Regions from separate parts of the Brevibacillus halotolerans genome, predicted to be linked through region 2. Evidence: a T-box and tRNA genes for the amino acid it is inferred to sense, from the RefSeq annotation. Region 2 holds a T-box; the other holds one or more tRNA genes.
What was found. A T-box is a leader RNA that pairs with one kind of tRNA and senses whether it is charged. The one in region 2 lies ahead of trpS (tryptophan--tRNA ligase), so its partner is inferred to be a tRNA-Trp.
Positions count from the first base shown of each region.

Region 1: it has a tRNA-Trp gene. The T-box ahead of trpS (tryptophan--tRNA ligase) is inferred to sense a tRNA for this amino acid. The anticodon was not compared.

Region 1 covers NZ_JAPTNK010000001.1:47-9,008, forward strand. The annotation lists partial or broken rRNA gene O0550_RS00005 (23S ribosomal RNA) at 1-157, shown strand, start outside; tRNA gene O0550_RS00010 (tRNA-Asn) at 215-289, shown strand; tRNA gene O0550_RS00015 (tRNA-Ser) at 293-385, shown strand; tRNA gene O0550_RS00020 (tRNA-Glu) at 392-468, shown strand; tRNA gene O0550_RS00025 (tRNA-Val) at 476-551, shown strand; tRNA gene O0550_RS00030 (tRNA-Met) at 569-645, shown strand; tRNA gene O0550_RS00035 (tRNA-Asp) at 652-728, shown strand; tRNA gene O0550_RS00040 (tRNA-Phe) at 759-831, shown strand; tRNA gene O0550_RS00045 (tRNA-Trp) at 844-917, shown strand; tRNA gene O0550_RS00050 (tRNA-His) at 934-1,009, shown strand; tRNA gene O0550_RS00055 (tRNA-Gly) at 1,018-1,093, shown strand; tRNA gene O0550_RS00060 (tRNA-Cys) at 1,099-1,172, shown strand; tRNA gene O0550_RS00065 (tRNA-Leu) at 1,287-1,369, shown strand; gene O0550_RS00070 (purine/pyrimidine permease) at 1,511-2,848, shown strand; gene O0550_RS00075 (B3/B4 domain-containing protein) at 2,868-3,542, opposite strand; gene rnhA (ribonuclease HI) at 3,832-4,266, shown strand; gene queG (tRNA epoxyqueuosine(34) reductase QueG) at 4,263-5,444, shown strand; gene O0550_RS00090 (methylated-DNA--[protein]-cysteine S-methyltransferase) at 5,504-6,025, shown strand; gene O0550_RS00095 (amidase domain-containing protein) at 6,200-7,231, shown strand; gene O0550_RS00100 (tRNA (cytidine(34)-2'-O)-methyltransferase) at 7,484-7,957, shown strand; gene O0550_RS00105 (HAD family hydrolase) at 8,017-8,748, shown strand.
Region 2 covers NZ_JAPTNK010000015.1:1,465-25,398, forward strand. The annotation lists gene O0550_RS17420 (acyltransferase family protein) at 188-2,059, opposite strand; gene O0550_RS17425 (P-loop NTPase family protein) at 2,236-2,976, opposite strand; gene O0550_RS17430 (sensor histidine kinase) at 2,973-4,412, opposite strand; gene O0550_RS17435 (response regulator transcription factor) at 4,416-5,072, opposite strand; gene O0550_RS17440 (LCP family protein) at 5,414-6,400, shown strand; gene O0550_RS17445 (copper amine oxidase N-terminal domain-containing protein) at 6,646-7,281, shown strand; gene O0550_RS17450 (hypothetical protein) at 7,357-8,223, opposite strand; gene trpS (tryptophan--tRNA ligase) at 8,408-9,403, opposite strand; T-box leader at 9,600-9,883, opposite strand; gene O0550_RS17460 (MgtC/SapB family protein) at 9,944-10,621, opposite strand; gene O0550_RS17465 (non-ribosomal peptide synthetase family protein) at 10,744-14,418, opposite strand; gene O0550_RS17470 (methyl-accepting chemotaxis protein) at 14,549-16,288, opposite strand; gene O0550_RS17475 (P1 family peptidase) at 16,733-17,722, opposite strand; gene O0550_RS17480 (bifunctional cytochrome P450/NADPH--P450 reductase) at 17,941-21,129, shown strand; gene O0550_RS17485 (HRDC domain-containing protein) at 22,045-23,025, opposite strand; gene O0550_RS17490 (hypothetical protein) at 23,743-23,928, shown strand.

The DNA of each region.
Region 1 (8,962 bases), on a different contig from region 2:
CGCTGAAAGCATCTAAGCGTGAAGCCCCCTTCAAGATGAGACTTCCCATAGCGCAAGCTAGTAAGACCCCTTATAGACGATGAGGTTGATAGGTTCGGTGTGGAAGTGCAGTAATGCATGGAGCTGACGAATACTAATCGGTCGAGGACTTATCCACATTGCCTTTATGCTGACTTCATTATCTAGTTTTGAAAGAACAATTCTTTCACATTGTTCCTCAGTAGCTCAATGGTGGAGCAACCGGCTGTTAACCGGTAGGCTGGCGGTTCGAGTCCGTCCTGAGGAGCCATATGGATGGATGTCCGAGAGGCCGAAGGAGCACGATTGGAAATCGTGTAGGCGGGGACAACTCGTCTCGTGGGTTCAAATCCCACTCCATCCGCCATAATTTGGCCCGTTGGTGAAGCGGTTTAACACAGCAGCCTTTCACGCTGTCATACAGGGGTTCGAATCCCCTACGGGTCACCATTTATCTGGAGGATTAGCTCAGCTGGGAGAGCATCTGCCTTACAAGCAGAGGGTCGGCGGTTCGATCCCGTCATCCTCCACCATTTTAATATTTTATTGTCGCGGGGTGGAGCAGCTCGGTAGCTCGTCGGGCTCATAACCCGAAGGTCGCAGGTTCAAATCCTGTCCCCGCAACCAAATTATGGAGCTGTGGTGAAGTTGGAGTTCACGCCGGTCTGTCACACCGGAGGTCGCGGGTTCGAGTCCCGTCAGCTCCGCCATTTCTGATTAAGAGTATGGCAAGTATGTTTGGCTCGGTAGCTCAGTCGGTAGAGCAGAGGACTGAAAATCCTCGTGTCGGCGGTTCGATTCCGTCCCGAGCCACCTTTATTATGTAGGGGCATAGTTTAATGGTAGAACAAAAGTCTCCAAAACTTTTGGCGTGGGTTCGATTCCTACTGCCCCTGCCACTATAATGTTAATATGGCGGTCGTGGCGAAGTGGTTAACGCATCGGATTGTGGCTCCGACACTCGTGGGTTCGATTCCCATCGATCGCCCCATTTTTTATGCGGACGTAGCTCAATTGGTAGAGCGTCGCCTTGCCAAGGCGAAGGTCGCGGGTTCGAGACCCGTCGTCCGCTCCATATATGGAGGTATAGCCAAGTGGTAAGGCACGGGTCTGCAAAACCCTCATCCCCGGTTCAAATCCGGGTACCTCCTCCATTTCAAACGATTTGATATTTTTCTACAAGTATTGATAATATATGTTGATTTTTATAGAAAAATATGATAGATTTATAGAGCAATAAATTGAGATGGTTATTTGAAATTGAACATGCCGGTATGGCGGAATTGGCAGACGCGCGCGACTCAAAATCGTGAGGGAAACCGTGGGGGTTCAAGTCCCTCTACCGGCACCATACGTAAAGGAAATGCTTTCTTCAATAGAGAAGAAAGCATTTTTGCTTTTATTACTATATTACTGCTTACAGCGCAGGTTATTTTGGTTCGAAAATAAATTCAGAGTCATTTGATAGGAAGATGGTAAGGGGGAAGACGGTGTGAAGTACGGCTTACATAGTACACCACCTTGGAAGGTAACAATACCAGCAGCTGTGCAGTGGTTTATTGTAACTCTTTCGTGTAGCATTGCAGTGCCTATTGTCATTGGTGAAGCTTATGGTTTAAGCGAAGCCCAAACAGCTTTATTTATTCAACAGACTTTGTTTTATATTGGATTAGCCTCCCTAATCCAGGGTTGGATTGGTCATAGATATCCTATGATGGAGGCACCTGCAGGGTTATGGTGGAGTATTTTTCTTATGTTAGGCCAAATAGGTGTTACAATGGGCTTAGCCCCAATGGAAATAGGACAATCCTTCCAGGTTGGGATGGTCATCTCGGGTTTAATCTTTTTAATTTTAGGCTTCACCAAGTCTATAAGTAAATTGCAGAAGCTTTTTACCCCTGCTGTAACCGGGACCTATATGATTTTACTAGCAATATCACTAGCTAGTAATTTTATTAAAGGGATGCTAGGAGTAGGGTATCATGGTTCAACTACTGTACTTCCTAGTATTGCCTTAGCCTCTATTGTTATTATTATGATTGTGTTACTATGTCAAAAAATAAAAGCTGTTGCTAGCTTTGCAGTATTAATCGGAATGTTAGCAGGTTGGGGAACATATGCTTTAATGGGCTGGACAGATCCTATTAGAGAATCATCGAGTTTGATAGCTTTACCCCGGTTGTTTTTCTGGGGACCGTTTCATTGGGATCTAGGGATTGTAATAACATGTGTACTTACAACTCTAATTCTTTTAACTAATTTAATAACTAGCATTGCAGTAATTGGTGAAACAACGGAAGAAAAGGCGGAAAAGAGACACTTTGATAAAGGTGGAGTATTTACCGGTGTGTCCCATCTAATATCTGGATTGGCAGGGGTTGTAGGAATGATACCACTCACACTTGCTGCGGCGTTTATACAAACGACAAGGATTGCATCTAGATTACCCTTTATTTTAGCTATGTCTTTCATGATGATAATTGGGCTTCTTCCTTCTATTTCTAATATACTAGCAACCTTGCCAACACCAGTTGCCTATGCAGCTATGTTTGTTGCGTATGCCCAAATCCTAGGATTTGGTTTACGAGATTTTAAAAGAATTCCTTTTAATGAACGAACGATTATTGTGGTAGGTTGTTCTTTATTATTGGGATTAGGTATCATGTTTGTTGCTCCTGATGCGTGGCGAACTCTGCATCCTATGCTGAGTTTCTTATGTAGTAATGGACTCCTAGTGGGTGTGCTATTAGTTTTGTTATTAGAACATGTTATTTACCCTAATCGTGCGGTACAAACTGTAGAGACAAAAAAAGACGAATCTGCTTCCTAGGCAATTCGTCTTTTTTGATTTACTTTGTTGAAATAATGGCGGATTCAACAATGTCACCGCCATTGATCTCGATCATCATTCTAGCTGAGGAACCAATTATTTTTTCCTGTTCGTTTGGTGAAATATTTGGTGGAATAAAGATGATCTGTATGAGCTCTGTGCTGTCAGTTGTTACACTGGTTCGGAGAGAATCAACAATAGGGCTACCAAATGCTCCATTCTCATCAGCTAAGATTATTTTTCCGTTCATAGTAACGTCACGTCCATTTAGAGCTGAATAAACATCATTTTCTGTACCTAATTGACAACGTATTGGAAGTTGTAGCTTGTGAACATCATATAAACCAAAAGGAAGAAAATGCGTAATTGATAAAAAGTTATTTACATCGACTGCGGAATTTACCCAATGAAAGGGGTTTCCTTGTAGAATTCGGCGCAGTAACGCCTCAGAAGAAGGGCGGTATCGACTAGGATCGATACCTAATGCTTTAAACCCTGCACGCCAGTAGCTTAGATTAGGGATATTCTTCATGCTTTCAAGAGAATGCTCTATACGCAGAGATTCAATAAAATAATTCATGCGACCCATTAGCATTTTGGGAGAGCTAGAGAGGGACATTCCCGAATAATGAATCATTCCCAAAGAAAAATCAGGAAGCTTCTCTAACAGATTAGAATCAATGTTTATGTACATGAAAAATGCTCCTTTCAAATACAAAATTATAAAATAGTATATCACTCTTTAGAAATATATAAAATTCCGTCAGCACTATAAGCTTTTTAGTACATGTTCAAACGACATACAGCATGTTTAATCAGATCATGGAAAAGCCAATAACAAACATGGGAATAAAGGGGAAATCATTTGTTTTTACGTAACAGATCACGTAACATGAGGGAAGAGATTTCAGTGAAATATTTTTGTAGAGGGCTCTGTCCTTTTATACAATAGAAATAGAAACCAAGGAGGGAACGGAACGACGATGAAGGAAGTAACAATTTATACGGACGGAGCATGCTCGGGTAATCCTGGTCCAGGTGGCTGGGGAGCGGTTCTGTTTTATGGTGAACATAAAAAAGAGATGTCCGGATCAGCTGAGCAAACGACAAATAATCGAATGGAATTGCAGGCTGTTATCGAAGCTTTAAAGGTTCTTAAGGAGCCCTGCAAGGTTACGATATATAGCGATAGTGCCTATGTTGTAAACTGTTTTCAACAGCGGTGGCATGTGGGCTGGGTGCAGCGAGGATGGAAAAATAGCAAAAACCAACCTGTGGAGAATCAGGAGCTATGGAAAGAGCTTCTGTCACTCATGGAAACTCATCAGGTTAGCTATGTAAAAGTAAAGGGCCATGCTGACAATGAATGGAATAATCGTTGCGACGAATTGGCCACAGGAGCGATTAAACACCGGTGAAGCCATCTCTAGACACAGCATATTGGCAACAAATAAAAGAAACCATTCAACGCTATGCAGCAGAAATAGGCATTGATAAAATAGGATTTACCTCAGCAGATCCCTTTTTAGAATTAAAAGACAGACTGATCGTGCATCGTGAAAAAGGATATGAGTCAGGTTTTGAAGAGAAGGACATTGATAAGCGGGTGTATCCTGAGCTTACTCTTGAGGGGGCACGTTCGATCATCGCTATTGCTATTGCCTATCCCTCCAAGATGACCAATTTTCCCAAATCAGAACCTGAGGCGTATAGAGGAATTTTAGCCCGCTCTGCATGGGGGGGAGATTATCATCACATTCTACGTGATAAATTGAACCAACTTGCCGATTTTATTCAAACATTGGAATCAGAAGTACGTTTAGAATCTATGGTAGATACAGGTGTCCTGTCTGATCGAGCTGTAGCTGAAAGAGCGGGAATAGGATGGGTAGGGAAAAATTGTTCCATTATTACCCCAGAATTCGGTTCTTATGTCTATCTAGGCGAGATGATCACGAACCTACCGTTACCATCCGATCAGCCAATAGAGGATCAGTGTGGAGACTGTACGCTTTGTTTGGATACTTGCCCAACGCAGGCCTTAGTTCAAGGTGGGCAACTAAATTCACAGAGATGTGTAGCGTTTCTTACTCAAGTGAAGGACGAAATACCAGAGGAATTCCGTGAAAAAATAGGCAATAGATTATATGGTTGTGATACCTGTCAGACGGTATGCCCTAAAAATAAAGGGATGAACTTTACACATCACCCAGAAACTTTACCAGATCCAGAGCTAGTTAAACCTTTGCTAAAGCCCCTACTTACAATTGGAAATAAGGAATTTAAAGCAAGGTTTGGAAAATCAGCAGCAGCTTGGCGCGGTAAAAAGCCTATACAAAGAAATGCCATTTTGGGTTTAGCACATTTTAGAGATAAGTCAGCAATTCCAGATCTAATCGAGCTTTTGAATAAAGATTTACGTCCCGTTATCCGAGGAACCTCTGCGTGGGCATTAGGACGAATTGGTGGAGAGTTAGTAGTGAAAGCATTGGAACTAGCCAATCTCAAGGAACAAGATGAGTCTGTTTTGCAAGAGATACAAAAAGCATTAAAAAAGCTAGAAGGAAAAAACGTGACAGCGAACAATAATACCTAGAAGGTTGCTTCCGTAATATCTAGCACATAACAATGCTAAATATAAAGGAGAGAGTAAGGATGAATGTATTGTATTACTCTTATATGGATGCACCTATTGGGGGATTGATTTTAGTTACGAATCAAATTGGTGTTTGTTATATCCAATTTGGACAAGATGAGGAAAGCATGCTTGCCGTCCAAAGCTGGGCAAAAAAATGGCAATATACCTTAGCAGATCGTCCTACACCAGAAAAACACCATGAGCTCCACCAACAATTGCGGGATTATTTCCAAGGAAAACGTAAAACCTTTACTTTCCCTATAGACTTGCATGGAACAGTGTTTCAGAAAAAGGTTTGGAATGCATTACTTACGATTCCTTACGGTGAGACACGCTCATATAAAGAAATTGCTTGTTTTATTGGTTCAGATAAGGCAGTAAGAGCAGTAGGAGGGGCTAACAACAAAAATCCGGTCTCGTTACTTGTTCCATGCCATCGAGTAATTGGAGCGGATGGATCTTTGGTCGGCTATGGTGGAGGGCTATCCATTAAGGAACAATTACTTTCTTTAGAAGGGGTATTACCGATTGATAAATAACAGAAACAATGTTATAGGTTTACTAGCTGAATGCTGTGAGGATTGCATACTCATGGGTCAAGGCTCTTAACCATATAATTAGCAATAGATGCTAGTTGCCCGATTAAGAATGCTATACGTTGAAAATGCTTGATCGGAAGCGTACATCCCGAAATGGAAGGGAGCATACGTAATATGGTGGGAGAAGCTTGGAGAACTGAGGTAAACCAATATCTCGAAGAAATAGATAAGGCACTTCTAAGCCTGAATTTTTCTATTTTGCCCCAACAAATGAAACTTACGGAAGAAACAAAGAAAGCGATTAGGTATTGGCAGGAAGCTTGGCTTCAATGGAGGAATGGACAATACGATCCCGAAAGCTGGTCATTGCATGCGGTTCATACAAAGCTAACACCTATTTATGAGGCAGCGTGCTCTTCAAATGTTATAGTATCAGGACTTCTCCATAGGAGAATTTATTACAGACCGACTCCATCTGCCCCTCTTGAGTTTTATGAAATACAGACCAACGAACAGATAAAATTAATCTCTGATGACGGAAGCCTGTGGAAATTCGAACAGGTGTGGGGGATGCCAATGCCGTTATTTCATGGCAATGATTCTGATTTGGCAAATTCCATGAACAATAATCAAGAGCAGGGTAGTTCCTCACATAATAGTTTGCCTAATGATGTAGTGAATTCAAAAATCCATCCTGTTGTTCTATCCTATCGTTATAATCGGGAAGCTGCTGTTGCTTATGCAAATACGTATTGGGAAACTCCTAACCCGGCATATCCTTATTTTCAGGATGATTGTACCAACTTTATTTCTCAATGCTTGCATGCAGGTGGAATTCCTATGATATTTACTAATAGTAGGGCCAAAGGATGGTGGTATCGTCATCGGAAAGAGGGATGGAGTTTTAGTTGGGCCATTGCAAATAGTCTAGAATCATTGTTGGCAAAAGGAGGGGCTCCTTTTTATGCTCAACAAAGGGAATCTCCGCAGGAATTGGAACTCGGCGATATCATTTGTTATGATTTTACTGGGGATGGGAGATGGGATCATAATACAATTGTCGTAGCAAAGGATGAGCAGGGATTTCCGTTAGTGAATGCGCACACGTTTAATGCGCAGTATCGCTATTGGGAGTATTTAGATTCTACAGCTTATACACCTGCTATTAAGTATCGCTTCTTTCATGTGATGGCCATCGATAATTAAAACATTACTTTGTATGTTGTTACAGCAAAGGTTCAGATAAGAAAAACCTAAAAAAGTGCTTTTTTATCAAATAATTTGGTACTTACAAAATCACTAAGAATGGTCAAGAACCCTAAAGAGTAGTTTGCTTCTTTTGAATTGGGGGGAAGCTGTTCTTTAGGGTTTTCTTTCTAAAAGCTTTTTTCAAGCATATCGGAATTATCTTTTTTACGATAAGATGATAATGAGTTTGTTAGAGGAGAGATAGCGTCTATGTCTTTACACATCGTACTACATGAACCATTAATTCCAGCCAATACAGGGAATATTGCCAGAACTTGCGCAGCTACTGGTGTTCATTTGCATCTTATACGTCCACTTGGCTTTTCAACTGACGACAAGGCTCTGAAACGAGCGGGATTGGATTATTGGCATGCAGTAAATATCAGCTACTACGATAATTTTGATCATTTCGCCCAAGTTCATGAGCATAAAACAGATCGTTTTTTCTTTGTAGAGACAAATGGGACAAGGTCTTATAGCGATATCGCTTTTCAACCTGGCGATTTTATTATCTTGGGTAAAGAAACTAGTGGCATTCCACAAGAAATTATGGACAGATACGATCCTAGTCAAATTGTTCGTATTCCTATGGGAGGCGCAACCAGATCTATGAATTTATCTAATTGTGCAGCCATTGTTACTTTTGAAGGGCTACGGCAGATTGGCTTTCCAGGATTGGATTAAACTAGCTTGTTGTTTTTCTGTAGATAAATATAAGGTAGGGTATTCAAAGGGAGGAAGTTATGTCACAGGCAACTACCGTTTTTTTTGACCTAGATGGAACATTATTAGAGATGCATACTGATCAATTCGTGGAGAACTATCTAAAAGAGTTAGCTAAGTTTGTAGGGGATGCCTTTGAATCAAAGCAATTGATTAGTTGGCTATGGGATTCAACAAAAGCAATGATTATTAATAAGGAAGCAGATAAAACAAACGAACAGATATTCATTGAGAATTTCGTTAAAAAGAGTGGCACGAAGAAAGAAGATGTATGGCCTATCTTTGAAAAATTTTATGTGGAGCTATTTCCCAATTTATCACACTACACCAATCCATCACCATGGGGGAAAAAATTAGTGGAAGCAGCGAAAGAGGCAGGTTATCGTATTGCTGTTACTACAAACCCTGTTTTTCCAAAAGAAGCTATATACGGGAGATTGGCATGGCTTGAATTAACACCCGAAGATTTTGAATGGGTAACGGTGTATGAGACATCTCATTTCACAAAACCTAATCTGGAGTATTATCGTGAAGTATGTGAGCGTCTACAAGTAGCACCAGAAGATTGCATCATGGTAGGAAATCATATGCAGGAAGACATGGTAGCAAGTCAATTGGGTGTAAAAACATTTTTGGTGACCAATTACATGGAGGATCGTGGGGAGCCTACCTATCAGGTAGACCAACGAGGGACGATTGAGGAATTATATCAAGCAATTATAAATCGTCAGGGTGTTTTTGCTAAAGCTTAGACAATTATTAGTGGAAGTATGAATAAGACTGGGAATGAATAGACAAAGAAAAAAAACAAAGAACAAGCGATTAACAGAAAAATTAAGCTGCCCAAAAAAGGCAGCTTTTTTTATGAAAAATTCTTTCATAGCGCTCGAACTTCATTTAATCTATTTTCTGAAATAATGATAAAATCTTTCTTGGCGTAATAGGGCGGATGTTACTTCTTGACCA
Region 2 (23,934 bases):
AAGTGGAGCAGTTGCCGCGGCACGCTACTCCACTTACGTTCCGCTTTTGATAAGAAACTTGCTTAGAACTTGGAGTCTAGCTCCCCCTATCAGTAAACCAGTCAGCAAGCGTGCTATCTGTCCTTTCGCTGCTTCAAACAAGTAGCAGCATCTTGCATAGCCTTGTCCGATAAAGATACAGTCTGCCTTAATTACTGATCGTTTCGGCGACCAGCGAGGCGTATGCTTTTGCTCCTTCAGGTTGTAAATGAATTCCATCTTTAGTTAGCCAGCCCGATTGGTTCGCACTATAGGAATACCAATCGATTATCTTAACATTGGAACGCTCCTCACCTGCCCTGCTCAGCTCTTGGTTCACCTTATCCTGCCAATTCCGCGGAACTCGTGTATTAATAAGAATAATCTGTCGTTCTGCACCAAGGGAATCGAGTAGGTTAGTTAGCGTATCCGATGTAAAGGGACCATTCGTACCAAGCTCGACGATGACACACTTCCCAAGCCGGTTTTCAGATTCAAGCTGTTGTACAATAGCTAGTGCATCTTTCATTTGCCGGCTGACCTTCGCATCGATGATAATACCTGGTACAAGCTTCTCTATTTCTGGAGCAACACCGAGCAAGACCGAATCCCCAATAGCAGTTACCCCATCGGATAGTAAAGACGGTGTCTGGACATCCTGCGACTGTATCAGCAATTCATGTAGCTCTGGTTCTTCCTTCGGTTCCTCCTTAAGCTTGTCGGTAGTTTCGCCTTGGATCATTTCTTGTTTCACTTCTTTGGATGAAGCTCCCGTAGTCTCGCTCTCACGCTGGGCACAAGAGACGCATAAGAGAACAATCATGCCAATTGACAGTAATACAGATAATCTTCGACGTCGAATGAAGGCGGTCTGGTTTACCCTTTTCCGTAGTTCGATCTTACTTCGTTTCCAGCCTTCGATTAAAGTAGATGACTCTACAAAAGGTGACTCTACGAATTTATAAGACAGCGCTGCTAGCCATATCATCACCACGAGTAAAACAAGCTGAAGGAAAAAGCCGGCTTTCATATTAGGATTTGCAGGAGCTGTTAAAACGATAATCGGATAATGCAATAGGTAAATGCCATATGATCGCTGACCGACCCACCTAAGAGGTTTCCATGCAAGCAGTTTGCTCACAGTAGTGAACGGGCTTACAGCAGCGGCAATGACCAATGCCGCCGCGACTGAAAGGACAACCATGCCTCCCCTATACAGCCACTCGTCATATTCTCCGGTAAAGACAATCATGTAAGCGACAATAGCTCCACCGATAGCACCTACAACATCGAGGACAACGGTACCCTTACGTGACAAGGGTGTGGCAAGAATACGACTTGGCCATGCAAGCGCGAGTGCAGCTCCGATCAAAAATCCGAATGCTCGTGTATCCGTACCATAATACACCCTGCTCGGGTCCGTATTAGGATCGTATAGCAGTACCATCGTACCAAAAGATACTGCTGCACCGATCAACAAATACAGCGCAAGTTTTCCACACGTAGGGTTTGTGAATCTTATGATGCCAAACAGTAACAATGGTAGCAATAGATAGAATTGCTCCTCGACTGCCAGTGACCAGAGATGACCGAAAGGAGAAGCTGGACCAAAGCTCTCGAAGTATGACACATCGTGATAAATAAAGTACCAGTTACTCATGTACATGATCGCAGCCCAAATATCTCCCCGAATCGAGACGAATCGACTGCTATCCGATATAAACAGAATGACGGAAACAACAAGTAGCATAAGTAGCAGAGCTGGAAGTAGTCTGCGTGCGCGACGGAACCAGAATCGTTTCAGATCGATCCGCCCTTTGCTCCGATACTCTTCCACCAATAAATCCATGATGAGGTAACCGGACAGAACGAAGAACACATTAACTCCCAGTAGTCCTCCTGAGGCTCCTCTCCACCCAAAATGATATGCCACAACGACAAGGACAGCTAGTGCCCGTATCCCGTCCAATCCCGGCATATATCGTCGTTTGCCATCCTCTATATTTACATGCGATTTATTTAATCGATACGTTGCTTCCACTGAAACTTGACCTCCCTCTAATTATTTGTAACACACCATAACTTGGAGTATGCATTCAGTGTAGTACGGGATTATATGATAAGTGAGATGGACTTGTAATCAAGTTGTAAAATGTTGAGATGTAAGGTCGATACGCACAAAAAAAGACCAGCCACAACTAGCGGCCAGTCTTAGGATTATCGATAAGAGGTCGATCCTGAATAATAATTGAGTATTGCCATGATATCTTTGGTAAAGCCAATCACTTTCATTGTTCTTTGATTGATCATCACGTTATATTTCCACGTTTTGTTCGTCTTGCTCTTATAATAAACTTCCGTCTTGGTGCCAAACCGCACAGCATCCTGGTCCAATGTCAGATCGGACGCCAGCTCAGAATCTCCTTTTTCTTGGATAAACTGATCAGCAAGTTCAAACAGATTACGACCGGGAGATGTGTCACCAAAGAAGTTCGCTCCGTTTCCTTTCAAGATTTTAAGAACATCTCCGTCTCTGGCATTCAAGATGATATCGTAAATATCATTGGGACCGTTTGAAACCGTTAGCGTCATATAGTACAGGCCACTGGGAATTTTGTTTAGCTCCTTTTCGACATGTTCACTTACTTCCTGATTTAGTCCCTTGAATACTTTTTCGACTAGATCCTTCAGCTTGTTGTGGTCAATCACCGATAGCTCAAATTGGACATCGTCTACAGTAAGCTTCTCATTAAAATATTTGTTGACGGCATTTACGCTGAGCATCCTCACGGCATCTTGCGAAAGCGTACCTTCATATTTCACCTCGTTGCTCTTGTGCTCGCTATTTATTTTTTTAACCATGACAGTGTCCTTCTCGATAGCATTGTAAAATCCAGTGCAACCTGTCGTCATTAATAAAAACGCCATGCTTACAATAGAAAACAGATATTTTTTCATTGTTGCACCCCAGTCTTTTGACCCGTTCCATTAAAAATAACCTGAATTGTCGTACCTTGATTAACCTCGCTAATCACTTTGATACTGGCTTTATGAATGTCTGCAATACTGTGACATATGGAGAGACCTAAGCCCGCTCCATTATTGCTTCTCGTTCTTGCTATATCCGTCATGAAAAACGGTTCAAATATTTTATCCTGATGCTCTTTGGCAATCCCTATGCCCTGATCAATTATTTCGAGGATGTAATGGTTATCACTCCAGTAGGTACGAAGTGTAATGCTCTGCTGTTTGGCGGAAGCTTTAAGCGCATTATCTACAAGATTGAAAATTAAGCTTTTCATTACATCCTTATCCATAAGCAGAGACCCTTCTTCGCAATCAATAACGATGCTAATCTGCTTTTCTCTCGCTTTCATTTTCAGCACAGGTTCCATTTCGGCAATTGTGGCCTTAAGATCATGTTCCTCCATTTGAAAATGGTGCTCCTCTAGGAAAACCAAATCCATCAGCTTTAACGAAAAGGATTCTAGCCGCTTTCCTTCTGAATAAATGACATCCAGAGCATCTAAAAATATATCTTCTTTGTATTTAGTTGTTCTCAGAAAATTGGCGAATCCGATAATCGAGGTCAATGGTGTTTTTAATTCGTGAGTAAAGTTATTGATAAACCTTTGCTTCTGTTGGTTGTGTAGCTCCAAGTCATTGATTTTATCCTCGACCACCGAAGCCATTTCGTTAAAATTTTTGGCCAGCACGCCGATTTCATCCTTTGTTGTTATCTGAACTCGTTCTGAAAAATCCCCCTGTGCAATAACCCGAGCCGTTCGATTTAGACGATCGATCGGCTTCGTCAGGCCTTTGCTCACAACATACATAATAAGCATATAAAGAATGCAGGCGGCCACATCCACTTTGACGAAAAAGCTGTATTGATCTACGCGCTCCTGATACACCGGCGTAAGATCCTTCATGTAAGTGAATACGTAACTTTTATGATTAATGTACGTTATATTCGTTGCAAACAATATCGTACGTTCATCAATATCTCGTAAAATATATCTGATTTCATCCGTACCTAGCTTGTCCAGCTCCTTACGCTCAAATGGCATCTTGAAATCGGTATTGCTGAAAATCGCCTGATTGCTATCATTTAGAATCTGCAAATAGGTTCGTTGCTCGCTGTTCTTCTCGACAAATTCGTTGGCAATATTCGTTAATACTGTTTTTTCGTAATCGACGGAATCATAGATACGAAGAATTGGAAGGATCGCATTTACGCTAGAATGAATGCTGATGTACTGGCTTAATGCGCTATTGATTTCCTGTTCTAGCATTTTCATGTGATTCCGCTCGATGACCATTATCGAAAAAATATGAAAGATGAGAACGAATGCAAGAATGGAAAACAAGTATATTTTCTGCCAAAACTTCATCCATCAATCCTCCAGCCGGTACCCAATTTTATAAATCGTCTTGATTTGGTCATGTAGCTGGAGTTTTTTGCGTAGCGATTTGATGTGCATATCGACCGTTCTTGTTTCACCATAGAAATCGCAGCCCCATACTTTGTCAAGGAACTGCTCTCTGGATAGTGCTATGTTCTTGTTTTTCAGCAATACGACCAGCAAATCGTATTCCTTTGGAGTCAGCTCTACCGGTTGGCCCTGGATAGTCGCCTCTCGTTTGTCCAGAGCCACTTCAATGTTTTGAAACTTGATGATAGAGTCTTCTTTGCCATATCTACGTAGCACTGTTTCGATTCGAGCCAAGAGTTCAATTGCTTCGAAGGGCTTAACAATGTAATCATCCGCCCCTAGTTTAAGTCCGTTGACTTTATCATACACAGAGTTTTTCGCGCTCAGGAAAATCACTGGTATGTGGTAGGATTTCATTTTTTCCATCAGCGAAAAGCCGTCCAGCTTCGGAATCATAACGTCCAACAGGATAAGATCAAACTTCTCTCGCTTCACCGCCTCCAGTGCCGAAAGACCGTCATGTACCTCGGTCGTTAAAAAGTTCACGAGCGTAAGATTCATTTTAATAATTTTGGCTATATGAATATCGTCCTCGACAATCAGTATCTTCTTTTGCATCTTCGTAATCACCTAACATTTCATGAATGGTTTATATGTTTTGTTACTGATATTACATGATAAAAGAATATTTTTATAGAGATAATATATATCTTTGTGAAACATGCAACAAGTCAAATAGGAATTGGATTGTTTCTTGAACGACTCATTCCCCCTATCAACAGCTGCAAAAGAGTTAATCTATCACTGCTCATGTAATTTATATAAATTCGACAATTTACAACTTCATTACAAGTCCATCTTATTTATCATATATTCGCAGACTACACTGATTGCATCCCCAGACGCAAATAACAATGTGAACATTAACGAAAAATGGATGAGATTATTGGAGGAGCAACATGTCATGGATTTTGGAAAAAAAGCAAAAGAATCATAAAAAGAAAACATGGAGGTTCGTGCTGATCAGCTTCAGAGTTTTGCTTTTGAGCATCATCATTTTTTTCGGCTATCAGCTCATTGGCACCTACTATGTACTTGACAGTCTGGACAAACCAAAGGATACCATTCTAATCGACGAGCAGGAGAATGACGCGCTGAAGCCTGTCATATGGGAAGGCACCGAGCGCGTCAGCATTCTGCTTATGGGCGGCGACAATCGGGGGGTGAAGAAGAACGATCAAGCGCGTTCCGATTCCATGCTGGTAGTAACGATTGACCCCACCACGAAAAAAGCACATCTTATGTCTGTTCTTCGGGATACTTATGTCGAAATCGAAGGTCATGGCAAAGGAAGAATCAACACCGCACTCGCACTAGGGGGACCTAACCTTGCCATGAAAACGATAGGCGACTTGCTCGGTCTTGATATTCAATATTATGTATATACCGATTTCGAAGGATTCAAATCACTCATCGATGGAATTGGCGGCATTGATTTTTATGTCGAGAAAAACATGGACTACACCGACAAAACCGACGGTAACCAATACGACATCCATCTGCGAAAAGGGCAACAAATGCTGGATGGAGATAAAGCGCTGCAATACGTGCGTTTCCGCCATGACGCAATGAGCGATTTCACCCGGACCGAGCGACAACGTAACCTGTTGCTTGCCATCGCTGAAAAGCTGAAATCCGACTGGAACCTTTTGCGGATGAAGCAAATTTTGGAAAGTGTAGCACCTTACATCCAGACAAATCTGAATATCCCCGATATGCTGAAGCTGGCAAAGCTCGGTGTGGAAAGCCACATAGCCGGCTTAGCACAAGTACCGCCGATGGAATTAATTGATGGCACATCAGTGAAAGGGGCCTCTGTCCTGAGTGTGCGAGATAATAAGAAGCTTCGTGAATTCGTGCAGGAATTAGTGGTTCAGGATAGGTAAAATAAAAAAATGACTTGAGTCCTGCTTAAGGAAACTCGGGTCATTTTTCTTTTGCGTTGTATGTCGTGCTGGCTTGAGGAACCATTTGTATAGCCATGCTGAATAGACCAGATTTCGTGAGATGCAGGATATTAGGAAAATACAGCCAGATTTGATGTTTGCTTTTTCTCTTGAATATTCTGTATGCTTTAGATCTAAAAAGTTGTCAATAAACAGAGATTTACACTAAAGGAGACAGACACAACATGAAGATGATAGGGAAAAAAGGGATGTTTTGCGGCGTATTAGCTACAGCACTGCTCGTATCAGGCATGACTTACGCTGCTCCAGCCATCAAAGTGATGGTCGATGGGAAAGAAGTGAAAACGGACGCGCAAGCTCAAATCATTAATGGTCGGGTACTCGTACCTGCACGGGGTTTGGCAGAATCTCTCGGAGGAGAGGTGCAATGGGATCAAAAAAACAAGATCGTGAACGTAAAAAGCAAATCCTCTAGCCAAAATGGAGCAATAACTGGCAAGGATGCATATGTGATTGAGGATCAAAAGGCTCTGATCAGTCTCCCTTCTGAACGGAAGGATAAGATCAAAGTAGAAAAAAAAGCAAATGAAGTTATTTTTCAATATGTACCGAAAAATAAGGCAGTAAAACCTGAATTTTTCTTCAGAGTGCTCATCATTACTAAAACCGTATGGGATAAAGATGAGTATGCAGATACAGGACTCTTTACGATGTTAGGAATGCAGGATGGAAAGGTATATGCATTGCAAACACCGAGTGAAGCACCTTATTTGGAGAAACCAGAAAGCCCGGAATTTAAAGAAAGCGTGGACATGCTAAATCAGCTTAAGCAATCCATTCAGTTTATGTTCATAAAGTAAGTAAGTAAATAATAAAGAAAAAATCCTTGAAGCTTCTCTTCAAGGATTTTTTGTCAGGATATAATAGAGATAGAACTAATATCTTTCCAAAATCAAAGCGGTTTTCAATGAGTCTTTTGGCAAAAACCATCCCTTTTCTTCTAGGTAAGCCTTTAGCCTCTTTTGTTCCTCTGAAGCTTCTCTGCTGTTGGTAGTTTTAAAGGAAGCTTCTACAATATAATCCAAATTGCCTCCAGAAGCAGATTTAATCGGCCAAATTTCCACATCAATCTTCAGCCCATTCCATGTTCCTGTGTATCGTTCTGCCAGAACAGGACCGTATATTCTTGCTTGTCCTACTTTTTCACTCCCCCATCCAGGGTACAGCCATTTATCCAGCTTTCCAGGTATATTGGCGGTTAGTAGTTTAATGGAGTCTGAGAGAGACGGCAATTGTGTTCCTTGAAAACCTGATTGTTTTATTTTTTTCTTTCTGGAAATACTTAATGTTTTTTGCTTGTAGCCCCATTCCACCTGCGCTTCATAATTCGTGTCTGTAGCATCAAAGCCTTCCTTATTAGCCTTTGTTAAGGCAGCATCAATGTTATTGTTTTCAATAGGATATCTTTTTTTATAGGTGATTTCCATATGCTCTTTACTGTCCGACTTGCGGATGCGACTAATCCAGCCTGCATGATTCAAATCCTGGTCTTCTGTATCCAGAAACTGTACATTCATTTTTATGGCGGAGTCAGGCAGATTGAACGCTTTAAGCACATCAGGCAACAGCTTATGCTCAGAAGATAGCACCTTATTCGAATCCAGTAATAGCTTCACTTCATAATCCGGCTCTAAATTACCAGCCGCTTGTGCGGATTCGGAAAGACCAAAAAGAGAGGAACAAAGACCTAGACAGACAGCAAATGCCATAGTTGCATGCTTGAGCGCAGGGATCGTTTTCACGTAAACAGCTCCTTTGTATTACAAGTACAAAAATTAGTTATCTTTCTTATACATCTGTTTATACAAGCTGCACATTTTTAGTCGTTAACAAGCTGTCTTTTTTTCACTCCGGTTACAAGATGATTTCTAACAGGATAATTATACCATAATTGTAAATACAAAGAATATAAAATCATCCACAAATTTACACCATTAGAATTCCTATGGCATTTCGTACCTCCTGAAGAACCTTTTGTGCAGACAGCCGAGCTTTCTCGGCACCCTGTTGCAGGGTATCGATTATTTGTTCTTCTGTAAGTTGCTGTTTGCGGGTACGGAATGGCTCCACAATTTGTTCGATTTTTTCAGCTAGTCGCTGTTTACAAGCTACACACCCGATTGATGCCATGGAGCATTGCTCTCTAAGCTGCTGTTGACCCAGCTCATTCGTAAAATATGTGTGCAGATGATAAACATTACAGCCTTGTACACTCGGATGACCTGGTTGTTGCAGATAGATACGAGTTGGATCAGAGTATGCCTTTTTTACTTTCTGAGCGATCTGGCTTTGCTCATCCTGTAAACTAATATACGTATCTACTCCGTCTGATTTACTCATTTTACCCTGACCATGTAGTGCAGGAATACGAACAGCATTCTCTGCCAACGGTTGCGGGTATGCAAAAACCTCACCATACCTATTATTGAAACGCCTAGCAATTTGCCGTGCCATCTCCAAATGCACTAATTGATCTTCACCAACAGGAACTACTTCACCTTTATGCAGCAGGATATCTGCTGTCATCAGCACAGGGTATCCCACTAAACCATAATTCACATTATCAGGATGCTTCTTCGCCTTTTCTTTAAAGGTTGGACATCTCATCAGCTCACCTAAAGGCATGACCATTCCTAGATATAAGGATAATTCCGCAACCTCGGCTGACAGAGAAGATTGTGTATAAAACGTACAATGCTCAGGATTCAGTCCTGCAGCCAAATAACTGGCGGCCGCTTCTAGAGCATTTTTAGACATATGCTCGCGGCTAGGATGTGTGGTCAATGTATGCAAATCTGCTATAAAAAAATTAGCATCGTATGTGTTTACAAGCTTCTCAATGCCTTTCATTGCTCCATAATAGTTACCCAAATGTAATTCACCAGTAGAACGGATACCTGATACCAGTTTTTGATTTTTCATAGATAATCAGCCTCTTTCGTTTTGAGAGCGGAGATCGTGGGGTATGAAAGGCATTGATCTCCCTCTGTTTATTTATCTCATTCAGTTGATAAAGCCACCACCAACCATCTTCCATTCTCATCACGCTCCTTGTCCTGATTACCTCTATTTTGTTTACAAGAAATACAAAAAGGGCTTCCCATCCTTATCTTTATAAAATAAGGACGAGAAACCCGTGGTGCCACCTTTATTCGCTGTCTACACAGCGCGCTCAATTGTATCGGAGCAAGTGCTAGCTCTGCATGCCTTTGCTCGAATACTTGTCTCTTCTATCGGTGAGACGCTCCGCCAGAGCCTACCTGTGTGTTACCATGTTCTGGTTCACACTATCGGTCTGGACGCTCAAAAGTCCATTCTGCAAGCTTCCCGCACTGATTTTCACCAACCATCAGCTCTCTTAAGCATTCTTGCCTGCATACTCCTCTTCATCATTGCGCTTGTTATCATTATGATCATGTATAGATTCCTGTAAACTTATCAATCAGTATACGTAACCTCACACTAGCTGTCAATCTCTACACGTGCCACCCCGTTTAAATTATGGACCATCTCATAAATGTCAGTAATGTAAATATGATCGTACACGACTAGACGTAAATCCATCTGTACCCTTTGCTTATCAACATCCTTTAACCAGACATTCTTAATCTTCATATCTTCTTCTTTGAATTTCTGGATGATCCCTGTCATATGGGAATGCTCATCTAAGAACAGGCGAATTTTTAATTCTTTTCCTTGTAATTTTCGAACCCCAATCATATTTACTAAATAAGGAAGCAACTGTACAGAGAACAAAATCATCGCAGCTCCTAACGCTGCCTCATAATAAAAGCCCGAGCCAACCGCAATTCCAATCCCTGCACTAGACCAAATAATTGCAGCTGTGGTTAGACCAGAAATAACATCATTATTTCGGCGCAAAATGACCCCTGCACCCAAAAAGCCGATTCCACTAACGATCTGTGCAGCCAAACGCATGGGATCTGTTCGATTGTTCATAGACGTTTCCGCATAAAATTGGGCAGATTCAATCGAAACAATCGTCAGTAAGCAGCTACTAACCGATATGATTACGCTAGTTTTTAATCCTAGTGGCTTCTGTTTTAATTCACGCTCAATTCCAATTACGATTCCAAGGAAAGCAGAAAGCATCAACTTTGCTAAAATAATTAATTCCATGTTATTCCACCTCTAACCTGGTTTGTCTGACGACTTTTATTACCTGTAGCTTATTATAAATCCTGATGAGCTATTCTTAAACCAACTGATAAGTAGAGGATGATTGACGGAGCACAACCTTGTTAGCAAATCGGCTCTGCAAGTGTTGGCATTGGGAAATATCCATTTTCTATTGCATACCTCACCATCGCCTGGAAATATGCTTTCGTCGGTGTTGGGCATGTAATCTGGAGCTTTTGTAATAGGGCTGTTGTTTTAGGGCATGCAAATCGAACATTCGAATCACGTGCGCCATCTCCCTCCAGTTGCGTAATAGCTAGCTCCATCCCTTCCCGATTTTTTTTCGTTCCATCAAATAGCCATTGCTCATATTCTTGTTGGGAAACCAGACTCAGCTGATAGCCAAAAGACTGAAAATGCTCCAATAGCTCCACATACGGAATCTGTTCTGGATTAACAATATGGAAAACGGCTCCGACTGCTTCCTCTTGTAATGCAAGGTTAGCAATCGCCTTTCCTGCAAAATCAATAGGGGTGAAGTCTACTAGCCAATCAACATGTGGGGCAACTCCCAGCAAAAACATCGCCCGACACATCCGATACATCGCATTTGTTTCCATGTTTCGTTGAAATGCACCAGATAACGAATGGCTACTCAAATTACCAGCACGATAGATTGTCACTGGTATACCTTCCTGTTCAAAAGCTCTCATCACCAGCTTCTCTGACTCCCATTTGCTATTGATATAATGATTGTCTAGCACAATGGAATAGTCCACTTGGTCTGCATTGCGCAATGCGTGCCATTTCCCTGCATAAGACAGTTCTTCAGGAATACCGATCGTGGAAACATAGTGAAAATGAATACCCTGTTTTTCCCTGGCCAGATCAAGTAACGTCTCCGTGCTTTGTACATTTACTCGATAGAAATGCTGAGAGTCACCAAAGTGAGCTACATCCGCTCCGCAGTGCATGATGGCATCAATATTTTGAACAAGCTCATGCCAATCCTCTTTGCCTAATCCCAAGCGCACTTCCTGCAAATCACCTATCATCACCCTCACACGTGAATGAAGCTGTCTACTCAGCTTATCTCCAAAGTAAAAGGAATAATTTTGATATAAACGTTCTGTAGCACTCTGAACATCTTCCCCACGTACCAAGCAATAAATTGTGCCCGATGCTGTTTGCAGCAATTCATTTAACAAATGAGAACCAAGATAGCCTGTCGCCCCCGTTAGTAAAAATGTATGCTGACCGCGTCTTAGAACCTTTTTGGTCGTTTGTAAACGCTCTGGATATTCAGCAAGGACTTCTTCTGTTTGTAAATTACTCTCAAGCAGCCCAGAATCAGTGCGTTCTGTGTTCTGCTCTTCTTGACTCAGCTCTTCAATTCGATGCGCTAATGCTTGGACAGTTGGATGTGTGAAGAAGTCATTAATTTTTAGCAGTGGATATTTTGGCTTTATTTCAACTAATATCTCTATAATTTTAAGAGAATGTCCTCCTATTTCAAAAAAATTATCATTTGCACCTACACGCTCTACTCCTAATCCTATTTCCCATACTCGGGCAATTTCCTGCTCAACCTCCGTTTTGGGCGCGATATACGTTTGTGTTCTTATCACCGGTTTTAGCTCAATAGTAGCTAGCTTTTTTCGATCAATTTTACCGGTTGGTGCAATAGGCATAGACGATAGATAACCAAATTGCACTGGAATCATGTAAGGAGGCAGCTTCTGCGAGCAAAAAGCTTGTAAAAGCGCCGGATCAATCTCCTGCTGTGTATTTGTTGTGTAAAAAGCGACCAATGTATTCTGATTATCATGGTCCTTTTTCACAATAACTGTTACGCTTTGTATCTCAGGATACGTAGCTAATCGCTCCTCAATCTCTCCTATTTCAATTCGATGCCCACGAATTTTGACCTGAAAATCTTTACGTTCTAAATACTCTACCTCTCCATCTTCTAGCAAGCGTCCCAGGTCACCTGTTTTATAAAAGATTTTTCCTGATCCTGGTGTGAAGGGGTCTGAAATAAAGGCTTCCTTCGTTTTCTCAGGCATGTGCAGATAGCCGTGCGAAATTCCTACGCTGCTAATCAGAATTTCTCCTGGAACACCAATCGGGCACAGTTGATACGATTCGTTAACCAGATATATTTCATAGTTTGCAAGAGGCTTTCCAATCGGGATGCTGGTCGTATCAGCTTTCACTGGTTTAGTCACAGCATGATACGTAGATGTCACAGTGCATTCAGTCGGCCCGTACAAATTGTAAATGATCGTATCACTCGAAAATTTAGCCTGAAAGGAACGAACAACCTCGCCCGCTAGAAGCTCTCCGCCTACTCCTATGCTTTTTACTGTAGCGAAGCAGTCTGCTTCTGTGCTTGGCAACGTTTTAACTAATTGGTTAAAGAAGGCAGCAGGAATGCCGGGAATGCACGTAACTCCTACACGCTTGACTGCTCTTGCAAACGAAATCGAATCCATTCTTTCTTCTTTCGTTAAAAAATGTAAGGTAACGCCGTTTAATAAGCCTCCAAATAACTCATGAACGGATGCATCAAAGCTAAACGTGATGAATTGTGTGAAGATATCCTGCTCTGTTACGTTCATCATTTTTCTAACAGCAAGCCCGTAATTCACTACCCCCTGATGGTGCAAAATAACTCCCTTGGGCGTTCCTGTGGACCCCGAGGTAAAAATGACATAGGCTGGATGCAACGGCGTAATAGCCGGTTTTATCGCTGTATCAGAATATATTTCAATGTCTTCCATCCATAAGACCTGTGCTTTCGGAATAGCTTGTACCACTAAATCTCGATAGGCAAGACTAGAAAGAACTACATGAGAATTCGTTTCCTGAATAATATGGGCATTACGTTCTTGCGGATGATGCGGGTCTAATGGAACATAAGCTGCGCCCGCTTTTAATATCCCAAGTACGGCTATGGTGGCTTCGATACTTCGCTCCATAAATAAAGAAACATATTGCCCTGGCTTAATCCCATGCTGTTGTAGCATTGTAGCTACCCGATTAGATGCCGTATCTACTTGTTTATACGTATACCTAGTCTCATCAGTCTGTAAGGCAAGCCTCTCACCATGCGCTTCTACTACCTCTTGAAAGACATCCAGAATCGTCTTTTCTGCTGGAAATGCTTCTGTCGTCTGATTCATGGATTGATACAGTTTCTGTTCCATTTCAGATAGCATGGGATAAGCAGTAAAGCTTGTCTGCGGATGCAGCACAGCTTGTTCTGCTAAACATTCCATTTGTTCCATAAATCGATCAATTGTCTGTTGACGGAAGCTGTTGGAATCATAATACATTTCCCAGCTAGCTTTTGCTTTGTTTACGATGATCCCAGCATGTAGGGGAGCAGCTGTATGTGCTTCAATCTGCATGAGTGAGTCTTGTTGCAGACAAAACGTGCTTGGGAATTGATCGAACGAATAAGAAGCATCAGCATCTTCTGTTCCATGCTTCCAAGCTTGTTCAACCTGATCTAGTACATCATTATAGTTCATTCCTTGTTGAACATTTATAGCTACTGGTACCCATTTCTCCTGACTAAGAGTACCCAACGTAATCTGCTGGGTTCCGCTGACTCTGTGCAGCCACATGATGTACAAAGCCAATAGATGAATTTCCTGTCCCTTTTCCCATAACTTTGTCATATATGGAGTCAAATCATACGAGCTTCTTGTAGTCACCGTATCTGTGAACTGACCGAAGCGATTATTGTCTAGTGGGAACGTTATAGGTTCGTATCTTGGTGTATTGTGCATGATAAACTCCTGCCTCCTAATAAAATATGAAAAGGTGAAAAAAGAAGAGAGACCAGCATCTGATCTCTCCTCTTTTGTACTCCATATTAGCATTCTGCTGACGACCCAACACTCTCTTAGAAATGAAAACCTACTTGTGTTCTTCTAATTTAAGTTGGGATAGCGCGCTATCTAACTCCTGCGCTATTTTACTTAATCCGTCAACAGAAACTAAAATTTCTTGGTAAGAAGCTAACTGATTATCTGACTTGACCTGGATGTTTTCTGCTGATTTTGTGTTTTTACGTGCATTCTCCGATACTTGTTTTACCACAGAGGTAACCTCTTCTGTTTCAGCTGCCATTTGTTGCGTGGAAGCAGATACCTCTTGCATACGGTCGGATACCTCTGTACTCGCCTGAACCATATGGCGGAATATCTCACCTGTTTCTTGCACGATTTTCACACCATCCAACACGTGCGCAGAACCTTGGCGAATAGAGATTACTGCTGTATTTGTACGTTCCTGAATCTCTTTGATGAGCTGGCTGATTTCTTCTGCCGATTGCTTAGATTGTTCCGCTAGTTTTCGTACCTCATCTGCAACAACTGAGAAGCCTCGACCGTGTTCACCTGCTCGTTGGGCTTCAATAGCTGCATTTAAAGCAAGTAAATTCGTCTGGTTTGCAATTTCGGAAATCATTTTGACAATCTCACCAATTTTACCTGACTGAGATTGTAGAACATCAATAATATTTTCAGATTCCTCTACAGAGTACTGAATGAGCTGCATTTGATCTGCCACTTTAGTGACAGAGTATTGACCGGACTCTGCCTGATCTTTCATGTTCAAAGATGTGTGATGAACCTCTGTTGAATTATTGGCGATGCTTTCAACACTAACCACCATCTCATCCAACGATTTCACACATTCTGTTGTAGCTATATTTTGCAGATTGGTGTGCTGGAACATTTCTTGGATGTTATCTGTAATGGTTGTAGCATGCTGATTATTTTCTTCCATAATCGTATGTAATTGCTGTGAGTTTTTCACTAGCTGATTCGAGGATTCGCGGATCGTCATCATAATCGTGCGCATATTTTCTGCCATTTGATTAAATTTGTTATTTACCTGACCCAACTCGTCCTTTCCTTCGCGCAAACGAACATCTAAATTTCCTCTGCTCATTTCATTAATACCACGCATAAGCTCTTGAATGGGTTTAAAGGTACGATTCACAATCAAATATTGGAAAACTACATTGATAAGGAGCAAAAAGAACAGCAATATGGAAGAGTTCAGCAATAGCGCGTCCTGCCCATTGGTCACCATACTAGCATCAACATCCATACCAAAATAAGCAACAACGTTTCCACTGTTGTCCATGATTGGATGAAGAGCCGAGATCCAAGTACCTAACTCATCATCATAAATAGAAGTTATCGTATCTTGTTTGGCATTGACAAGATTCTGAACTCCCTTCACAATGACGTCTGGCTGAGGGAGCATATCTCCCAATTTAATTCCTTCTGATTTCATAAACTCGTGAATTGGAGTTGGCTGAGCAATAATAGAAGTCTGATTTCCCTCTTTCAATTCCACTCCAAAAACATACGCCTGTTTAATCTGAGGATGCTCTTTACTGATCTGGTCAAGCCCCTCTGTCAGTTTCTTCTGGATGGAAGCATTCAAATCAGGATTTCTAACAGCCTCATCTATGTCTTCCGCAGAAACATGTACAGATTGTGACTGTAACAAGGCTCGCGTATCTTTTTCTAGCATTTCAATAAGGACTTGCCCTTGAATAACGAAACTTGCTAGGATTAATACAGCACCGATCAACATAGTATTAAGAACTGTAAACAATAAATTCCTAGTAGATATTTTCATGTTGGAAAACAACTCTTTCCCCTCTCTTTCTTTTCCCTGCTTCTAGAAATATGTAAAATAGGGCGCTATCCCTAGTATCGGTATGAAATCACAAAAGCTTTAATTTCTATATGTTAAAAAAATCAAGTCTTTTTTCACTTACACGTACCATTTTTGCCATTGCATAAAAAATTCACTGGTAGGATGTATAGGACTAGCTATGGAGAAAAGAGCATAAAGGCTTATTTCATAACGATTTAGCTTGATGTAAAGCAAGCCAAATAGCACAAAGACAAAGTCAGTGTGCTTGGTTATTGAAGCTTTTCCTAAATGAAAGATTGATAACATTTCATAAAAATGACAAAATTACACTGCACTTTTTTAGTTACAGGTTACGATAGGTGATCCTTTTTTGGATAGGTTTAACATAAACCTTTCGCTCCTTTAATGAGTATTTTCATCTCATCAAAATATCATTTCTGCTTTCTCACCTTGTCGACTCCGGTAAGATGGAATCGTACCTGCTGGCTCCGCTGCCTTTATCGCTCTTACAACCGCTTCTGCCAGTACTTCTGCTGCTAATGCACCGATTACATCCACAGAAGCCTGTACTTCTCCTGTTCCAATCGCAAATATCGTATCCCCGTCATGCATGGTGTGAATGGGATAAATTGTGCGGGCTAGTCCATCATGTGCCATTTGAGCAACCTTATTCGCTTCTGATTTGGTTAAGGTAGCATTACAAGCTACTACGCCAATCGTGGTATTCGCTCCAGTTGGAATGAAATGAAAGCTAGCTTTTTCCATACAATCATAGATATCTAGTAACTCCTCGTTTTCCCCGCGCACACCTGCAAGTCTTTCTCCAGTTACAGGACACCGTACCTCTCCAACTGCATTCACAGCAACAATTGCTCCAATTACTAGCCCGTTACCCAGCTCACGGGACGCCGTGCCTAGCCCCCCTTTCATCGCGCGTTCAAAACCGGCCATTTTTCCAACAGTAGCTCCACAGCCCGCTCCAATATTTCCCTCAGCAAACACCTGTTCACTCGCCTGCTTTGCCGCTTCATAGCCCATAGCCATGGTAGGTCGGATCGAAGCATCCCCGATAGCAAGATCAAATAATACTGCTGCTGGTACAATCGGCACTTTTGCAACTTTCACATCAAGTCCAATTCCCTGCTCCTCTAAATAACGCATTACCCCACTAGCTGCATCCAAGCCAAACGCGCTTCCCCCAGACAAGCATATCGCATGGACTTGATCTACTTTATTGATCGGTGAAAGCAAATCAGTCTCACGGGTACCTGGAGCTGAGCCACGAACGTCGACTCCGCATACTGCACCTTCCTCCATTAGAAGTACGGTACAGCCTGTCAGTGCTTCCTCATCTTGTTGATGACCTACCTTGATTCCTTTTATATCGACAATTGAACCTATTGTAGCAGTCATAGCTTACATCTTCTCCCTTTGTATATGAAATAACTCTTAACAGACGAGTAAAAAGCCCGTTTCTTGCAGAGCTTTCGTTTCTCTAATTTTTTAGACGTTATTTTATTACTTGTAATCTTTCCTTACAAACCGAATAAAACCAGACAATCCTTGTAAAAATAAGGTAGAAATCTCTAAAGAGGATGCGAGAGTCATCAAGAAATATGTATTAGAGAGGATTGATTACGATTTCTCACTTACAAAACATTCCGCAACCAAAAACCTTTGGTCCCCTTGGAAATTTACCTTTAATCAATCCAGAGATGCCAATTCAATCCATCATGAAGCTAGCCAATGAACTTGGTCCTATCTTCCGGCTGGAATACCCTGGAGGCCGCGTTAGCATCTATATTTCCAATCATAAGTTGGTAGCAGAGGCTTGTGATGAATCCCGTTTTGATAAGAATGTATGGCCTCCCTTGCAAAAAGTAAGAACATTTGCAGGCGATGGTCTGTTTACTAGCTCAACGGATGAGCCCAATTGGCAAAAAGCTCATAATATCCTGCTCCCAAGCTTTAGCCAAAGAGCCATGCAAGGGTACCATTCCATGATGGTAGACATTGCTGTACAGCTTATCCAGAAATGGGCGCGCCTTAACCCGGATGAAAGCATTGACGTACCTGAGGATATGACAAGGCTTACTTTGGATACCATTGGGTTGTGCGGCTTTAATTATCGGTTTAATAGCTTTTATCGAGAACAACCGCATCCCTTTATTACCAGCATGGTTCGTGCGCTGGATGAAGCAATGAGCCAGCTACAGCGCCTAGAAATTAAAGATAAATTGATGGTTATTACAAAACGTCAATTTAAACATGATATACAAGCCATGTTTACCCTTGTGGATAAAATAATAGCAGAACGTAAAGAGCACGAGGATCATGATGCAAACGATTTACTTTCCCATATGCTAAAGGGAAAAGACCCCCAAACGGGCGAAGGCTTGGATGACGAAAATATTCGCTATCAGATTATTACTTTCTTAATTGCTGGTCATGAAACCACAAGCGGTCTCTTATCCTTTGCTTTATACTTTCTATTAAAGAACCCGGATAAGCTTCAAAAGGCATATGAAGAGGTAGACCGTGTCTTAACTGGTTCTACTCCAACTTATACTGAAGTGCGAAATCTTACGTACATATCGATGATTTTAAATGAGTCTCTTCGTCTGTGGCCAACAGCTCCTGCCTTCTCTCTTTACGCGAAGGAAGACACACTGCTGGATGGAAAATATCCTTTGAAAAAAGGCGAAAGTGTCAATGTACTCATTCCTACACTTCATCGGGATACAAGCGTCTGGGGAGATAATGTCGAGGAGTTTCGCCCTGAGCGCTTTGAAGACCCTAGTCAAATCCCCTATGATGCGTATAAACCATTTGGAAACGGGCAGCGAGCCTGCATAGGACAGCAATTCGCGCTTCAAGAGGCGACCTTAGTACTTGGTATGATTTTAAAGTACTTTGACATCATTGACCATAATCATTATCAGCTAAAAATTAAAGAAACACTAACTTTAAAACCTGAAGGCTTTTCCATACGTGTCCGTTTACGCACGAATGAACTCTCCTTTCAAATTACCGGAAAAGAGAAGGAACGCGAAAAAACACAAGCGCAGCCAACAACCTCTACCACCGTTGACGCACATAATACGCCCTTGCTAGTGCTATATGGTTCCAATCTTGGCACTGCAGAGGGGATTGCAAGAGAACTTGCAGAGGATGCACGTTTCCAAGGATTCAAGAGCAAGGTTGCTCCTTTAAATGATTATTTAGGTAAGCTACCCAAAGAAGGAGCCGTATTTATTATTACCTCCTCTTATAACGGAAAACCACCGAGTAATGCCAAAGACTTTGTACAATGGCTAAAAGAAGCAGAGCCTGGAGAATTTACAGGGGTCAACTATACTGTATTCGGATGTGGCGACCATAATTGGGCCAGCACATACCAGCAGGTTCCTCACCTGATTGATAAGCAGCTCGAAACAAAAGGTGCGACACGGCTAATGAAGCAGGGAGAGGGTGACGCTAGCGGAGATTTTGAGAAACAACTTGAGGATTGGCGTCATCAATTGTGGCCTAGTGTCATGAACGCTTTAGGGCTCAAGATCAACGAAAATCGGGAGCGAGAGCGCAGCACGCTTTCTGTTCAATATGTTAATGGAATTGCGGGAGTTCCACTCGCTGAGTCCTATGATGCTCTTCGTTCGTACGTTACAGAGAATAGAGAGCTTCAGGGAGAAACTAGCGAACGTAGCACTCGTCATATCGAGATAGCTATTCCAGCAGGAGTCCATTACCACGAGGGGGATCATTTAGGTGTTCTGCCCAAAAACTGTCCTCAGCTAGTGGAACGTATTGTACATCGGTTTGGTTTGAATGGTAACGATTATCTAATTCTTAGTGGCAGTGGACGCAGTGCAGCGCATCTTCCGCTGGATCGTCCGGTAAGTGTATATGATCTGCTAAGTCATAGCGTAGAATTACAGGAAGCAGCAACCCGTGCTCAACTACGCGAACTTGCTGCTTATACAACCTGCCCACCTCATAAACGGGAATTGGAAGCCTTACTTGAAGAGGATACCTACAAAACCAATATAATGAATAAACGCATATCCATGTTTAATCTTATGGAACAGTATCCCGCCTGTGAATTACCTTTCGAACGCTTTTTAGAGCTTCTTCCACCTTTAAAAGCTCGTTACTATTCCATTTCCAGCTCCCCTCATCTCTTGCCAGATCGTACTAGCATAACGGTGAGCGTAGTGCGCGGCCCAGCCTGGAGTGGGCATGGGGAGTATCGAGGTGTTGCCTCAAATTATCTAGCCGATCTAAAGCCAAATGATCCTGTTGTTATATTTGTACGCACACCAGAATCTCACTTCACGCTACCTACAAATACAGAAACACCTCTTATCATGATCGGACCTGGTACCGGGGTTGCACCATTCCGGGGATTTCTTCAGGCACGAAAGCACTATCAGCAACAAGGAAAACAGCTTGGTGAAGCCCATCTTTACTTTGGTGCCCGCCATCCGCAACAGGATTACTTGTATCAAGAAGAGTTTGCGCAATATGAAAAAGAAGGTATCGTGACCATTCATACCGCTTTTTCACGAGTAGAGGGCCAGCCGAAAACCTATGTTCAGCATCTCATGAAACAAAATGAACAAGAGTTGATTCGTCTTCTAGATCAGGGAGCTCGACTTTATGTATGTGGGGATGGGAGTCGAATGGCTCCTGATGTGGAAGCCACGCTGATTTCATCCTATCAAGCAATTCATTCGGTAAGCAAAGAAGAAGCCCAAGCTTGGCTCGATAAGCTTCAACGGGATGAACAATATGTAAAGGATGTTTGGACAGGTGCATGATAAGGGCTTTTAAATCCCTTCTTCCCATCAGATAAAAAGATAGACCATTAACACCCGTGAAAAGAAGCACTCAGCAAAAAGTAGCTGGGTGCTTTTCACATTGCATAGATATTCATTTGGGACTGGGATTAACTCAACTGAGTAACACCTACTCTTTTCGACCGAACAGAGATAAGCCCCCAAAAAAGGGATAAGATCTATAGATAGGACAGTGATAGTAGATCATGTAATACACAGAGCCTAGGCGAACGTCATCACTACAAGTATTTGGGTGAAACACCCCGTTAATTCGTTTAGTCAGGACAGGGCATAGCGTCATTTACTATAAAGAACATATTACTTCCAAAGTGGGGGGGTAAAAACATGAAAAGAAAAAGTAAGAAGCCAATTATTCAACAAGTATATTACGACGGGTATGTGAATCCATACGATGATCCGTATTTCCAATTTGACCCATTCGTACCACGGCATCCTGACCACCGTGAGAGATGTATCAGAGAATGGCGAAGATGCGAAAGACGCTGTCACCACATGTTCGGACACGATAATGTCCGATGCAACAGAAGATGTCATCGAGAATTTCGAGATTGTTTACATTTCCATCACAGAAGATAACTTATCCAAGTTTTATTGTCTATCAATATGAAGAAGAGGGCGGTCGTCAAGTAATTCCCGCCCTCTTTTCATCGTAAAATAGCGTGTAAGCGTCCACAAATTTAGTAGACGAAGTACAACGAGATGTCCGTCCAATATGTGTAACAAATGTGGAGCTGTTGTAAAACAATCCTTTTTGTAAATATTATACATAATCAAGTTTTCACCATCAGTAAACCATCAAAAAAAACAGTGTAATGTTTCTTTTTTAAATGAGCCTGATCTGGCTTTTGATAGTAAATTATTGTAATAATAATCCAATTAGCCATTAAAAATATTCAATATTCGCTCGCCGTATTTTTCAACTTTAACTTGTCCAAAGCCTTTAACAGTAAGTAGCTCTTCTTTGGTTCTCGGATATTTCGCTATCATATCTTCCATCTCATTATTATTGAAGATGTAGTAAGCCTTGATGTTCTCTTCTCTTGAAGTTTGAAGCCTGTACGATTTTAGTTCTTCACGAAGTAAAGTTTCATCCCTCTTTTGAAAATCCTCTTGCGAAAACCGATATTTTGCAACGAAATCCATCTGCTTTGGTGTATGTAGCCTGACTAGCAAATTTGAAATTGCATACATATCCTTCTCAGCTAAGTCATATGTATTTGATTTATCATTCTGGTATTTTTCCAGCGTTGCTTTAATTTGATCGTATTTGATAATTGAGTTTTCTATCTCAGCAGGGCAACTATATTTATTAATAATGGTTTTGGGATTAGCCATGACTACAAGAGATAAAATTGGTATATTGCTGATTTTCAATTCTTTTGACAAGACATGTTTTATAATATCGATATGCCTTGCATTTTGAGTTACAGGACTATAAATTCCCTCTACAATTTCTTTTCCATATCTAAGTTTTATGGTTCTTACAAAGTTACCTTCTTGGTCAATCGAGATATTTCCACTTAATTTCTTCGTTTCTAAAATACAGATAAACTTATTAGAAATGACAACGAAGTCAAGCTGAGCAACATAATCCTCATACTCTACCCTTACATCGTGTAAACACAAAATTGGCAGGAATGAATTTTTTAGTTCAAAGTAGACATTATTCTCGCCAGCAAGTCCATATGTAAGAGACTTAATATCCCTCTCAATGTAATCCTTCTTTTCTCCATCTGCAACCTTGTTTAAAAGCTCATTAAGGGCAGAAAGCTGAGGATTATCTTTTGAGAAATCCTTAACAAATGTCGGACTTTGGATTGTCCTTTTTTGACCAAATAATTTATTGAATATAGACATATACGCTTCCCCTTGAAAATTTGATTAATTTTAGGACAAAAGTAAAAGCATTATCCTTATTTGATAGTAAGATTATACCATATAATTACTAATTAAGTTTGTTATTCCCATCTTATATAAGCCTGCTGTACTAATTATTTCGTAGCATTTAAAATCGAAGGACTTCTCTTCTAATTGATTACCCTAATTTTGTCACACACATAGAACCTATGACTAAAAGGTATCAATCCCACAGAACCCTATAAAAGGATAGCTGAGGTTCTTTATTCTACTTGACTATTCCCTAAAACTGTAGCAACGATAAATAAGCGAGACTATTTAGCATGCTCTACCTCTTGGTAGGGCGTTTTATTCGCGTAAATCGTCGATGATCTCTATGACCTCTATATGTGTCCAATACTCTTACGGTTTTCCGTGGAGGTCAGTGATAAACGTTAATGCTTTATCTTTAGGCGCCCCGAAGCTTCGTTCAATCCGTTTACGATACAATCGTTCGTTCAGTTCGCTTTAATGCCGCTGTCTGCTTTGGGTCAAATAAAACGTAGGGTCTTCCGCATACTATAGTCATCGCGATACCTCCCACCCGATTTATCTTTTTTTAGATTTTATACTATTAAATTATTGCTCTTTTATTCGAAAAATTTGAAACACAGAAAATAATATAATAATATAAATAATGCTTAATACATAATTTAACAGCAGAGGAGATCATTTTTTATGAAGAAACTAATGGGTGTATTTCTTACAGCTACCTTAATCGTTGGAGGCTTGGTTACAATTTCTCCTAAGCCTACTTTTGCAACTTTGTGCAATCCTAATGGTAAGACGGATTGTCCAGTAGGTCCTCATCCTAAATGCCCACCAACTACTAGAGGGAATATGCAAGAGATTTGTGCATGGTAACCTTTT